DNA from 2 places in the Vibrio mangrovi genome. Region 2 is predicted to be linked to the other one. Evidence: predicted binding sites of a transcription regulator. Region 2 holds the regulator's gene; the other holds the start of a gene.

Region 1 (7,432 bases), on a different replicon from region 2:
ACCATCCATCGTGCCGATAGTCAGAGCGCCATTGAGCGCCATTTTCATGTTTCCGGTCCCGGACGCCTCTTTACCGGCTGTCGATATCTGCTCAGAAACATCCGCCGCCGGAATAATAATCTCGGCCATACTCACCCGATAGTCCGGAATGAAGACAACTTTCAGTTTTTCATTCACTCTGGGATCATGGTTAATTTTCTCAGCTATCTTATTGATAGCGTAGATAATCTCTTTGGCGAGGTAATAGCCCGGAGCGGCTTTGGCCGCAAAAATAAAGACCCGGGGAACCATGTCAAAATCAGGACGATTCAGTAAACGGTAGTAAAGCGAAAGAATATGCAGCATATTCAGATGCTGACGCTTATATTCATGTAATCGTTTGATCTGAACATCGAAAATAGCATCAGTGTTAAGCTCAATGTTCATATGCTCTTTCACCCAGTGAGCCAGCCGGACTTTATTTTCTTTCTTCACCGCCATAAATGCTTTCTGAAAGTCAGCATCATCGGCCCACTGAGTCAGCTGTGCCAGCTCTTCTAGCGCAACCGGCCAGTGATCACCGATTTTCTCTGTGATCAACCGGGATAGACCCGGATTACAGTATTGTAGCCAGCGGCGAGGTGTAATCCCGTTTGTGACATTTGTCAGGCGGGTTGGATAAAGTTCATGAAATTCAGGAAACAGATCCTGTTTCACCAGTTCTGAGTGCAAAGCTGCAACCCCATTTACCGCATAGGAACCAACAACACACAGATTGGCCATTCTGACCATCCGGTGGAAACCTTCCTGAATGATCGACAGCTTCTGCTGCTTGTCGACATCTCCGGGCCATTTCGCCCGCACTTCCTGTAAGAAGCGGTGGTTAATCTCGTAGATAATTTCCATATGGCGGGGTAGTAAACGGAGGATCAGAGATTCATCCCAGGTTTCCAGTGCTTCAGGTAACAATGTATGGTTGGTATACGCGAATGTCTGACTACAGATACGCCATGCGTCATCCCACAGCATATCCTGCTCATCCATGAAGATCCGCATCATTTCAGGAATCGCGATCGCAGGATGCGTATCATTGAGCTGAATCGTTTCATACTGAGGCAACTCTTCCAGAGTATGGCCGGCTGCCTTATGACGGCGGAGGATATCCCGGACAGAAGCAGCACTATGGAAGTACTGCTGCATCAGACGCAATGTCTTGCCTTTCTCATGGTTGTCATTCGGATAGAGCACTTTGGTGATGTTACCGGCATCGATCAAAGCATGTTGCGCTTCAAAATAGTTACCGTTGTTAAAGCTTTCCAGAGAAAATGGTGCGATTGCCCGGCATTCCCATAACCGTAACGGATAGACGGTTTCACTCTTATAACCGACAACCGGAATATCCCATGGCATCCCCATGACAGTCATTCCGGGAACCCATTTTCTTTTTTCCACACCATCGACTACAACGCCTTTAACATAACCGTAAAAGCCAATTTCCTGCGCTAAATCCGGACGGGCAACTTCCCATGGATAACCTTCAATGCCACACCAGGCATCGGGAGCCTCTTTCTGGTGACATTCTTCAAAAGATTGTTTGAACAGTCCATACTCATAATGAAGACCATAACCAACCGTCGGATATTCCTGCGCAGCCAGAGAGTCCATGAAACAGGCAGCCAGGCGCCCTAACCCACCGTTGCCCAGTGAAGGATCCCGCTCTTCTTCAAGCAAATCACTTAAATTCTGCCCCAGTTCGGCCATTGCCTCACCGATAGCATCATAAACACCCATGTTTAATAAGTTGTTGCCGGTCAGACGACCAATCAGAAATTCCAGAGAAAGATAATTCACACTTTTGGCATTCAGAATCCGCTCATCCTGTTCTGTTTCCAAAAGGTCAAATGTCGTGAGCTCTGCCAGTGCTCTGGACATAGCCAGATACCAGGAACGCTTAGTCGCACACTCGATGGTGGTCGCGTAGGTTGATGTCAGATGACGCTTAACGTTCTCCTGAAACAGCGTCTTATCAAACGACTTCTGCAATACAGCTTTCATCGTAACCCCTCCCAAATAGGTAATGAGCTGACTGAGATATACAATTATCTGATACGGTCTTCGTACCAGTCACTTCAGCCCTATCATGAAAATCATATGGTATACAGCAGTCTTACCAAGCTTGAGATGTGATGCATATCGAATTTCGCATCGAATATGGCTCACAATTTCCAGTCTATATCACAATGCTCCTTAGATAATAACCTTAGTCGTTAAATCAAATTCCTACGGCTTTTCAGTTTAGAAAGTCTACAAAAAGTGACAGGAATCACATATTGATACCACGTTCTCCCACCGAAGTTCCAGTCAATCGGCTATTTTTTCTACGCTGATCCCGATAATTTTATAAGCCTGCCCTGTTTGCCAGGCTTCCGCAGAGAAAGTAAGTGAATACTTGCTATTGAAAAAAACCAGAAACACAAAGAACATCAGTATCAGCTCAAATAGCGACCATAAAAAAAGGCATCTTCTTGATGCCTTTTTCAGTTCATTATGCGCCAGTCACAAGCTGGTGGTCTCTACAGACTGAGCGGTATCAGTTCAAAACCTAATACAGCACTGAAACTCATCACGACAATCAAAGAGTGTTTGAAAACAGCTTTTGACCACGCTTCAAAGTTATCTGTTGTCATCCGGCGGAATGTCACCCGGGTCCACATAAAGCAGACAGCCGATGCAACCACCAGATATTCATAACCGGTATTGCCAACCAGATATAATCCTAAAGCAACCGCATTAAAGGCGATGACATAAGCCATCATATGCTTACGGGCCTTGTCGATTCCGGAAACTACCGGCAGTACAGGAATACCTGCCTGACGATAATCCTGCATTCTGAACATGGCAATTGCATAAGAATGCGGCATTTGCCACAAACAGAACAGACAGAACAGCAGAACGCCTTCAAGACTGACATAGTTGGTCACTGCCAGATAACCGGCCAACGGTGGAACCGCACCGGAAATACTGCCAACCAGCGTACCGTATACAGAAGTACGCTTGTACCACATCGTGTAGAAGAAGACGTAGAAAACATAACCCAGCAACACAACCACAGCCGCCAACGGATTCGTTTTCTGATACAGCAATGCTGTTCCGCTCAGTAACAGAATGAGCGCATAAATGAAGGCATGATCAACATTAATCTCACCACGAACCAGCAAGCGCTGGCTGGTTCTCGCCATTTTACTGTCGATATCGCGGTCGAAGATATTATTAATCACACATCCGGACGCGATGACCAAAGCAACACCAGCAAGCGTATAGAGCAATAGCATTGATGTTACTGACTCCGCTTTAGCTGCGAGGAAAAACCCCGCAGCCGTAGAGATCAGGTTACCAACGATAATTCCCGGTTTGGTGATCGATAGATACCCTTTAATCATCAGTCTGCGCCTACATCATCATATTGACGTTCAGATTCCACATGATCCAGATTGAACCAACAATCAGGATCAAGACAACAATCACAGAGAACACCAATGAAATCACGTTCCAGCGACCGCTTTCAGTTTTTGTTTCCATATGCAGGAAGTAAACAAAATGAACAATCACCTGAACAACAGCACAACCGAACAGGACAGCAAATGTTGTCCCGGTCGACAAGCTTTGTGTCGCCGCATAGTAGAAAGGAATAATCGTTAGGATCAGAGAGGCTACAAAGCCAATCACATATCCTTTTACGCCTGACTCAGCATGTTGGTTACTCATGATGTCACCCCAACTAAATAAACGATTGTAAATACGCAGATCCAGACGATATCCAGGAAGTGCCAGAACAAGCTTAAACAGTTGAACCGGGTTTCAATCATCTCTGTCAGCCCTTTAGTATTCAGTTGCCAGAAACAGACAAACAACCAAATCAGACCAAAGGTCACGTGCAGACCGTGAGTTCCAACCAGAGTAAAGAATGCTGACAGGAACGCGCTACGCTGTGGTCCGAAGCCTTCACCAATCAGATGATGGAACTCATAAACTTCCATCCCGATAAAGCCCAGACCAAACAGGAAGGTAATCACCATCCATAGCTTCAACGCGCCAATCTGCTTACGCTTCATGGCAATAATGCCAAAACCGAATGTAATACTACTCAACAGCAGCAACATAGTTTCAACAAAAACGAACGGTAGTTCGAAGATCTCTTTACCGCTGGGACCACCAGCGGTTGCTCCTGCCAGTACTGCATAAGTTGCAAACAAGCTTGCAAATAAAATGCAGTCACTCATCAGGTAAATCCAGAACCCGAACAGTTTGTTACCACCGGTATCATGGTGGTGATCATGTGCGTGAGCCGCTACAGAATTAGCCTGCATACTTCACCTCCATATCATCTTTCGACTGAGATTCAGCTTTTGCTTTTGCAACTTCAGCCCGATGTTTCTCTTCAATCTCTTTGATTTCATCAACCTGAACATAGTAATCAACATCATCGTTAAAGCTATGCCAGATAGTGGTTACCACGATACCGATGAAACCGATAGCGGCCAGCCACCATATATACCAGATCATCGCAAAACCAAAGATCGTCGCCCATGCAGAAACATACATACCCGTTGGTGTATTCTTCGGCATATGAATCGGCTCATATTCGACTTCTTTATCAAGATCATGCTCACCACGCTGCTTCTGATACCAGAAAGCATCAATTTCATTGCCTTTCGGAATCACAGCAAAGTTATAGAACGGTGGTGGAGAAGATGTTGACCATTCCAGCGTACGGGCATCCCACGGGTCACCGGTCACATCACGGTTCTCATCCCGGTCGCGAATACTGACAAGAATCTGAATCACCTGACATACCACACCCAGAGCAACAATTGCCGTACCGACAGCGGCAACAGCAAGGAATGGGAAATAATCAGGGCTAATATCCTGACTCAGACGACGGGTCATCCCCATAAAGCCCAATGCGTAAAGTGGTAGGAAAGCCATCAGGAAACCAACCAGCCAGCACCAGAATGCGCGTCGGCCCCATGCTTCATTCATCATGAAACCGGTCGCTTTCGGGAACCAGTAGGTGATTGCAGCAAAACAGCCAAAGACTACACCGCCGATAATTACGTTATGGAAGTGAGCCACCAGGAATACACTGTTGTGCAGTACAAAGTCTGCTCCGGGAACCGCCATCAGCACACCGGTCATACCACCGATACTGAAGGTGATCAGGAAGCCGACAGTCCACAGCATTGGTGATGTAAACTGAATACGGCCTTTATACATCGTAAACAACCAGTTAAATATCTTCACCCCGGTCGGGATAGAGATGATCATGGTTGCAATACCAAAGAAGGCGTTTACATTCGCACCCGCACCCATGGTAAAGAAGTGGTGTAGCCAAACGATAAAGGCAAGAATCGTAATTGCAATCGTTGCCCAGACCAGAGATGTATAGCCAAACAGTTTCTTACGTGAGAAGGTCGCTGTCACTTCAGAGAAAACCCCAAAGATTGGCAGAACAAGGATATATACCTCAGGGTGGCCCCACGCCCAAATCAGGTTGACATACATCATCATGTTGCCACCCATATCGTTGGTGAAGAAGTGGAAACCCAGATAACGGTCCAGAGTCAACAGAGCGATAGAAATAGCCAGGATTGGGAACGAAATAATGATCAGGATGTTGGCACACAGAGAAGCCCAGGTGAAAACTGGCATCTTCATCAACGGCATATCCGGAGCTCGCATCCGCATAATGGTGACAAAGAAGTTCACCCCGGTCAGGGTTGTACCGACACCCGATATCTGCAATGCCCAGATCCAGTAGTCAACGCCAACCCCCGGACTTGCAGCAATTCCGGACAGTGGTGGATAAGCCAGCCAACCAGTACGGGCAAACTCACCCAGACCCAGCGACATGTTTGTCAGGATCACACCAACAACAAACAGCCAGAAACTCAGGTTGTTCAGGTAAGGGAATGCAACGTCACGCGCACCAATCTGCAACGGAACCACGATATTCATCAGACCGATAACCAATGGCATCGCAACAAAGAAAATCATGATGACGCCGTGTGCCGTAAAGATCTGATCATAGTGGTGCGGCGGCAGGTATCCGGCTTCACCGGCAGCTGACAACGCTTGCTGACTTCGCATCATCACTGCATCGGCAAAACCACGCAGTAGCATGACAAAAGCGACAGCAATGTACATGAAACCTAATTTTTTGTGGTCTACCGAAGTAAACCATTCATTCCACAGGTATTGCCATTTACCAAGACGAGTTACCCACACAACAACTGCCAGACCGACAACTGCGATTACAGCCAGGGTAATCATGATAATGGGCTCATGGTATGGAATGGAGTCCAGTGTTAATCTTCCAAACATAATCTCATTACCCTTCGTGCTCAGCCATCGAATGATGACCCATTGGTTTATCCATTTCCTGTCCGTCTCCCATGTTCATTCCGCCAGGGAATTGAGTTACGACTGAATTAAACAGATCGTCCGGAACATGAGAATAATAGGTAACAGGAACGTCAATGCTTGGTTTCGCTAAAGCACGATAGTCAGAGAAATCGTTAATCTGATTTTCAGAAGCTTTCACTTTCTCGACCCACTGATCGAAACTGGCAACATCAGGTGTTGCAGTTGCAGTAAACTTCATATGAGAGAAACCATCACCACTAAAGCTGGCTGCAATCCCTTTATAGTCCCCAGCTTCATTTGCAATCAGATGCAGGCGAGTAACCATACCAGGCATCGCATAAAGCTGGCTGCCTAAACGAGGGATAAAGAAAGAGTTCATGATGTTGTCTGATGTAATCTTAAACTTCACCGGAACATCTTTAGGAAAAGCGACATAGTTCACCGTTGCAATTTTCTGCTCCGGATAAATGAACAGCCATTTCCAGTCAAGCGATACAACTTCGATCGTCATTGGCTTCACGTCACTTTCTAAAGGATTAGAAGGTTCAAGATGGTGCGTTGAGCGCCAGGTGATCGTCGCCAGAACAACAATGATAATGATAGGGATAGTCCAGACAACAAATTCAATCTTTGTTGAGTGAGACCATTCTGGTGTGTACTCTTCTTGCGTATTACTTGATCTGTACTTATATGAGAAGTAGATCGTCATCAGTATCACAGGGATAACAACGATCAGCATCAGGAGCAGAGCTGTAATAATCAACTCTTTCACCTGAACACCCACCTCTCCTTTGGGATCAAGTAGCGCAAACTTACACCCTGAGAGCATCAGAACTGTGAGTAACAGTCCAACTCTCGATATGATGCTTTTATATCGTGAGGCTTCCATTTACTTGTACTTCCTCTTTCTGGCAGAGACCCGATAAGCCGACACTTCCTTACCAAGACTCTGCGGTTGGTTTTAATAAGAGTATTTGAATCTGTAACAAACAATCCTTACCTGATACAAATCCATTCAACTCCACGAAAT
Region 2 (7,432 bases):
CGATATTTTTGATGCCGGTCCGACAGTTGAGTGTGATTTACGGCATATTGAGTCGGTGAGGCATTCGGTCTCTGCAACCGTCAAAGTTGCAGCACATAAGGGCCGCCAAAAAATAATGCTTAGTAATACCTCATTTGAATTTTTCCGGGCAACAATTGCTGAGGTTGATTTTCGCCTGGAATCTGAGACTGTGATCGTCACGCCTGAAGTTGCCCGGGCTTTGTTGATCCAGTCTGGTGATCGGGTCCGTTTTCTGCTGATCTCCTGAAATATTCAGAGATGGCAGACGGTGCCCGGTGAAGCCCGTCATTGTTGATAGAGAAGGAGGCGCTTATGACGCCGGACTCACTGTTTACTGCATTATGGCAAGATTATACAACCAGACTTTGCCCGTCAGCATGGCGGGTTCATGAACTACTTCAGGAGAATGAGCCGCTGATCAATGACCATATTGCATTGCGTACCTTTAATCTGCCACAGGTTGGTCTTGAAATTGTCGCTCAGCCATTTCTTCGTCTGGGATACATAGCCAAAGGACATTACCAGTTTGAACAGAAGATGCTGCGAGCACAGCATTTTGAGCATCCTAATCCTAAATTACCCAAAGTTTTTATCAGTGAACTGGAAGTAAACCGTTGCTCTGAAGCATTGCAGAAGATTGTCCGAAGTCTGGTGTCTCATGTGAAGCCTGATATGGTTACGGACGTCGATTTTCTTTATGGCGGACGTTTATGGCCCATTTCACTGGAACAGTATTATCTGCTGGCAGAAGAAAGTGAGTATGCTGCCTGGGTTGCTGCGCACGGATACGGAGCCAATCATTTCACTGTCAGTGTGAATCAACTGTCTCGATTCAATCAGGTGGCTGAAGTGAATGCTTACCTGCATCAGCATGGTTTTGTCATAAACGCAGCCGGGGGTGAAGTGAAGGGATCGCCGGAACTTTTTCTGGAGCAGTCATCCACGATGGCAGATCGGGTTGTCGTTGAATTTGATGAAGCGGAACTGTTGGTTCCCGGTGGGTTCTATGAATTTGCCAAACGTTATCCGATGGCAAATGGGATGTTGTATCCCGGATTCGTTGAAGCATCAGCCGACAAAATCTTTGAAAGTACACATCATCAGCGGTGAATCATATTGAAGGGATATCAGTAATAAAAAAGCCATCCGAGGATGGCTTTCTACTTATTGGATCAGGGAAGAAATTATCGTGTACCGTATACCACGATTGTTTTTCCGTGGGCTGAAATAAGGTTTTGCTCTTCGAGCATCTTCAAAATGCGGCCAACGGTTTCACGGGAGCAGCCAACGATTTGACCGATCTCCTGACGGGTAATCTTAATCTGCATTCCATCCGGGTGCGTCATTGCATCAGGTTGTTTTGCCAGATTCAGTAATGTCTGTGCAATACGTCCAGTAACATCCAGGAAGGCCAAATCGCCAACTTTCTGGCTGGTTACCTGAAGGCGGCTTGCCATTTGTCCTGCCAGACGCATCAGAATATCCGGGTTTACCTGAATCAACTGACGGAATTTCTTGAAGGAAATTTCTGCAACTTCACAGGGAGATTTTGCTCTGACCCAGGCTGTTCGTTCCTGACCTTCTTCGAATAAACCAAGTTCACCGATAAAGTCACCCTGATTGAGGTAAGAAAGGATCATCTCTTTTCCTTCTTCATCCTTTATCAGAACAGCAACGGAACCCTTCACGATGTAATAAAGCGTTTCCGCTTTTTCGCCTGCATGAATCAGCGTACTTTTCGACGGGTATTTATGAATGTGACAATGTGAAAGAAACCACTCTAATGTTGGATCGGTTTGAGGTTTACCTAGAACCATAATATCTCTCTTCCTCTGCAGGGTATGCTTGCTGCTTTCCATGTTTTAGCGAAGCTCGAACTGAATACTTAGCATAAAAGCACTTGAGAAAGCCTGCAAGTTGTCTTCTGTTTCGGTTTCAAATAGTATCCTTTTTCTTACACAATTTCTTGACTTTAATCGTGTCATGACCGTGATTTTGTACGCAAAAATGTGCTCATTGTCACGGTATAGGAACTAAAAGCACCAAATTCTGTCCCATTGAATCGTTTGTTAACCAATTTTCCCTGTTTCAATCAACTGCTGAAGGATTGGACGAACGATCAATTCCATTGCAAAACTCATTTTTCCTCCCGGTACGACAATGGTGTTATGTCGTGACATAAACGAACCGTCAATCATCGCCAAAAGATAAGGGAAATCGACCTTTTTAATCCCACGCAGACGAATGACGACAAAACTTTCATCCAGGCTCGGAATCCCCTTGGCGCTCAGAGGATTCGAGGTATCAACCGTCGGAACCCGCTGAAAGTTGATATGTGTCCGGGAAAATTGAGGAGTAATATAATTCAGGTAGTCATCCATTGAACGGACAATCGAATCCATCACCGCTTCTCTGGAGTGTCCCCGATCCCGGGTATCCCGGACATATTTCTGAATCCATTCCAGATTGACAATCGGTACCATGCCTATCAGAAAATCAACATGCTGAGGGACATTTGTCTCTCCATCAACAACACCGCCATGTAACCCTTCATAAAAGAGGACATTGGTATCGTTGGGCAGATCCTGCCAGGGAGTAAATGTTCCCGGCATCTGATTATAAGGAACTGCTTCATCAAATGTATGCAGATAACGGCGAATTTTTCCTGTCCCGGAACGACCATATTCCCGGAAAAACTCTTCCAGTGCAGGAAAGTCATTTGCCTGAGGGCCGAAATAACTGATATGGCGGCCCTGCTCCCTGGCCTTACGAATTTCTACGTCCATTTCCGGCCGGGTAAAGCGGTGAAAACTGTCACCTTCAACCCAGGCTGGCTTGATTCGCATCATGTTAAACATTTTGCGGAAGGCTTCGGAGGTTGTCGTTGTACCGGCTCCGGAAGAACCGGTTACGGCGATAATCGGATGTTTTGCTGACATGACATACCTTGTCTTATCATTCACTCAATCAACCGATTTCCCGGTTTTTTCTCCGGGAAATCTGATTCACTATATCATGGAAATCGGTGCTGTCACCGGACAATTGATGAATTAACGATATCTGTTTAGTTGAATATCAACGGATTCATGAAGTTCTGAATAAACGATGACTGCTTCACCGGTCTGAATTTGCTGTTTGACCTGGGCAACCTTGTCCTCAAGAGACACTTCCTGCTCGCCGTAATCGGTCCCTTCCCGGAGAATAAACTCCCGGATCAGGTTATCGAGTGTGTCCGGATCGATCGTTTGCCAGGGAACAATCATAGTGATGACTCTCTATTTTTTACTCAGGTATATCTGACTATTATACTCAAATGAACTCAATATGCATATTTGCGGATTTTTGATAACTTTTCATAATAATCATCGCTTTTCCCGATAATATCGTTTTTCCCGATAATATTGCGGCAGCATTTCTTCCAGCCAGAAACGGGGTCTGAGGATGCTGCCACTCAAAAAGCCGACATGCCCGCCATGTTCCAGAAGCTGATAGTGTATTGTTTTCGGAAGTGGAGTGTTAGGAATGACTGCGTCTGTCATAAACGGATCGTCTTTCGCGTGTAAAATCAGGGTTGGCAGGCGAATCCGGTCCAGTTTAGAAATTGCCGAACATTGCTGATAATAGTCCTGAGCATCGGAAAAACCGTGTAAGGGAGCAGTAATCAGATCATCGAATTCCTGTAATGTTTTCAACTGGTGGATCAGTGGTTGAGTGATCGGAATGGCCTGCTGAAGTGTATCTAACTTGCGGTAGGCATTTTTCTTGAGTGAGCTGAGCAGATAAGTCTGGTAAAGACGGGAAAATCCCTGATTGATTCTGCTTGAACATGCGCCCAGATCGAAAGGAGCGGAAATAATGGTCGCGCTATTGAGCAATGGTTCATCGGCAAACTCGGCCAGATAATTCGCCAGCATGTTACCACCGAGAGAAATGCCGGCAGCCATTTTGTAATTACCGGGGAAACGCAGGCTGACTTGCTCCAGAAAATAGCGGGGATCACTGGTTTCTCCCGAATGATAAGCGCGGGGACGGCGATTAGGTTGCCCGTCACATCCCCGGAAATGCATCATGACGGCCAGCCAGCCTTGTTGGGCAAAGGCATGCATCAGACCGTTGGCATAAGGGCTGTCAAAGTTCCCTTCCAGACCATGAAATAAAATGAACAGCGGTTTGATCTGAACTGATGGAAGGCATGGATCTTCGCTCCATGCCAGACTCAGAATATCATCATCCGGCGTTGTCAGTGTTTCCCTGTGCGGAGAAAACAGCGGTTCCCGGCGTACCCATCTGGGAAGCAGTGTCTGTATATGAGGTGTTGTTCCGCCGAAAGCCGGTTTAAATGTCAGTGAGTTAATCCGGCTCACAGTATTATCCTTTTCACAGTAATTCTGCACGGTTACTTTCCCTGTTGCTCTGATGGTAATTATTTTTGTGGTGACTGCTTTGATGACAACTGCTTTGGTGAAAATGAGGCTGGCTTACTGAAAATACCGGCAAGATGATCAGCAGCCAGTTCTTTACAGTAGCGTTGGGTCATTCGTTGTGAGCCGACAGAATAGAGCTCAAGCTGATTAATACAGTCAACCAGATCGGACTGCTGCTGTTTTTCCAGCTGTAGCTCAAACTGAAGCGATTCACGATAAAGCGTATCCGGCAGATGAACTTTCAGTTTTCTGCGGAGTTCCCGGTAGCTGTGCAGCAATCCTTCGGTCGGACCAATGCAGGTCAGCACCCGGTGCCAGTCCTGTTCATCGATACTCGCCTGTTGTTCATCCAGCCATTTGAGTAACAGTAATAAGTTGACATTGCCGTGGTAGTTGTTTTGTAGGCTCAGGCAGGCTTCTTTTACTTCCCGCACACTGTAATATTGCAAACTGAATTGCCAGAGTCGCTCCAGTGTCAGGGAAATATGAACCTGCGTCTGAGTCATAGAGAATTGAACTCCTGTTCCATCTGTTCAAGGTGTTCTTGCTGTTCCATCCACTGGGATTCCACTTCATCAAGATCAGATTTGCTTTGAGCCTGAAGTGCCAGCACCTGAGTAAGTTTAGCTTTATTCTCGCTTTCATACAGCGAGGAATCGGCTAATTGCTGCTCGGCATCGCTGAGGGTCGCATGTAATCTATCGATTTCCTGCTCCAGTTGTGTCAGCTTCTTGCGAATTGGTGCTGTTTGTTTGCGTAATTCGGCTTCTTTACGTTTCTGCTCTTTTTTGGCTGCGGCACTGAACTGACTCTCTTTTGCCGGAGTCTGTTCTCTCTTTTCCTGTTTTTGTTGATCGGTCAGCCAGCGATAGTAGTCATTCAGGTCGCCATCGAATGATGCAACCTGTGCATCATGAACCAGATAGAAATCATCAGTGGTTGCCCGGAGCAGATACCGATCGTGACTGACGATAACCATTGCACCTTCATAAGTCTGTAATGCCAGAGTCAGTGCCTGACGCATATCCAGGTCAAGGTGGTTGGTCGGTTCATCCAGTAGCAGCAGATTTGGTTTCTGCCAGACGATAAGTGCCAGTACCAGACGGGCTTTTTCTCCGCCGGAGAATGGCGCTACTTTTTCCAGAGCTTTGTCTCCCTGAAAGCCGAAACTACCGAGATAATCTCTCAACTGTTGTTCCGTATGATTTGGAGCGATCTGCATCAAATGCTGCAATGGGGTTTCTTCAGGGTGGAGTGTTTCCAACTGATGCTGGGCAAAATAACCGATCTTCACGCCCTGAGAATAAGTTAGTGAGCCGCTCTGAGGTTTTAGCTCTCCGGACAGAAGTTTAATGAGTGTCGATTTACCGGCACCATTACGACCCAGAAGCCCGATACGACTGCCCGGAACCAGATTGAGTCTGATCTGACTGAGAATGGAAACATCACCATATCCGGCACTGACTTCATCCATCATCAGAATTGGATTTGGCAATGCAGCCGGTTCTCTGAACTCAAAGCTGAAAGGGTTATCTAACTGAGCCGGCAGAACTTTTTCCATCCGTTCCAGTGCTTTGATCCGGCTCTGTGCCTGCCGGGCTTTAGATGCTTTATAGCGGAAGCGATCAATATAACTCTGCATATGCGAGATCTGTTTTTGCTGCTTCTGATAAATGGCCTGTTGCAGGACCAGTTTTTCAGCTCTCTGATTCTCGAAAGAAGAATAGTTTCCGGTATATTCGTTGAGCTGCTGATTCTCGATATGGATAATTCTGCCGACGATTGGATCGAGGAAATCCCGGTCATGGGAGATTAACACCAGAGTCCCCGGATAATTTTGCAGCCAGCGTTCCAGCCACATTACGGCATCTAAATCCAGGTGGTTGGTTGGTTCGTCGAGTAACAGCAGATCGGAACGGCATAATAATGCCTGAGCCAGGTTCAGGCGCATCCGCCACCCTCCGGAGAATTGTGTCAGGTGCCACTGCATCTGTTCCTGACTGAACCCCAGACCGTCAAGTAACTCCGCGGCTCTTGCCCGGATACTATAGCCACCAATGGTTTCTATATGACCGTGTAGTTCTGCGACGCGGGTGCCTTCTCCATTTTGCTCCGCCTGTTGTAACTGTTTTTCCAGCAAACGGTATTCCCGATCACCATCGATGACATATTCAATCGCACTGCGTTCCAGAGCCGGTGTCTCCTGAGCGACCCAGGCAAGTTCCCATTGCGCGGGCATGTTGAATGAACCGGCATCGACACTCAGTTCATCTTTCAGTAACGCAAACAGAGTAGATTTGCCGCAGCCATTTTTACCGACCAGACCGACTTTGTCTCCCGGATGGATGGTTGCAGAGGCTTGTTCTAAAAGCGGTTTTCCGCCGCGTAGTAACTGAATATCAGAGAAGGTAATCATAAAAATTTTTGAGGTTGAAAGCGAACTGCCCGAAATAGTAGGTGGATTGACGATAAATGTCGATGATTAGGCGAGAGATCTTCTATTTATATGGCAGGTGATAACATATACACCAATAACCCCGGCTGGTGTTTCTGTGTGCTTATTTGTTGCCGGAGGAAGGTTATGACTTGAGTTGTTGTGATTTCACGACGAAAATAATTATTACAGAAATCGTCGGGAAAGATACGCGTGCTCTGGCTAAAATGCGTTATGATTCATCTAAATAGGAGTGAGTAAAATCATGGCAGATTCGGTTCCACTTATCATGAAATGCCCCAAAGTGCTGGTGATCTTTGCGCATCCGGAGCCTCAGAGTTCTGTCGTTAATCAGATATTGATCAAAGCGATCGAGCCGCTTGAGCATGTCACCATTCATGATCTTTATGCTGCCTATCCGGATTTCTTCATCGATGTGAATGCTGAACAGGCATTGCTGATGGAACACGATGTCATTGTCTTTCAGCATCCGTTATATATGTATTCCTGTCCTGCTTTGCTAAAAGAGTGGTTGGATCGGGTGTTATGCAAG

Evidence for each region. The regulator CRP, encoded in region 2, controls carbon source genes, mostly activating them, when cyclic AMP is high. The targets are predictions, from matches to a motif close to TGTGANNNNNNTCACA.
Region 1: the regulator CRP is predicted to act here: its motif matches at 2,292-2,307, upstream of OCU74_RS21985 (glycogen/starch/alpha-glucan phosphorylase).

Annotation. Positions count from the first base shown of each region.
Region 1 covers NZ_AP024884.1:1,319,421-1,326,852, forward strand. Annotated here, with positions in the region: gene OCU74_RS21985 (glycogen/starch/alpha-glucan phosphorylase) at 1-2,034, opposite strand, end outside; gene cyoE (heme o synthase) at 2,553-3,419, opposite strand; gene cyoD (cytochrome o ubiquinol oxidase subunit IV) at 3,430-3,744, opposite strand; gene cyoC (cytochrome o ubiquinol oxidase subunit III) at 3,741-4,346, opposite strand; gene cyoB (cytochrome o ubiquinol oxidase subunit I) at 4,336-6,360, opposite strand; gene cyoA (ubiquinol oxidase subunit II) at 6,368-7,291, opposite strand.
Region 2 covers NZ_AP024883.1:3,244,755-3,252,186, reverse strand. Annotated here, with positions in the region: gene astA (arginine N-succinyltransferase) at 1-268, shown strand, start outside; gene OCU74_RS14505 (DUF1338 domain-containing protein) at 334-1,131, shown strand; gene crp (cAMP-activated global transcriptional regulator CRP) at 1,206-1,838, opposite strand; gene OCU74_RS14495 (phosphoribulokinase) at 2,091-2,960, opposite strand; gene OCU74_RS14490 (YheU family protein) at 3,072-3,284, opposite strand; gene OCU74_RS14485 (hydrolase) at 3,384-4,376, opposite strand; gene OCU74_RS14480 (TIGR02444 family protein) at 4,445-4,951, opposite strand; gene OCU74_RS14475 (ABC transporter ATP-binding protein) at 4,948-6,861, opposite strand; gene kefG (glutathione-regulated potassium-efflux system ancillary protein KefG) at 7,145-7,432, shown strand, end outside.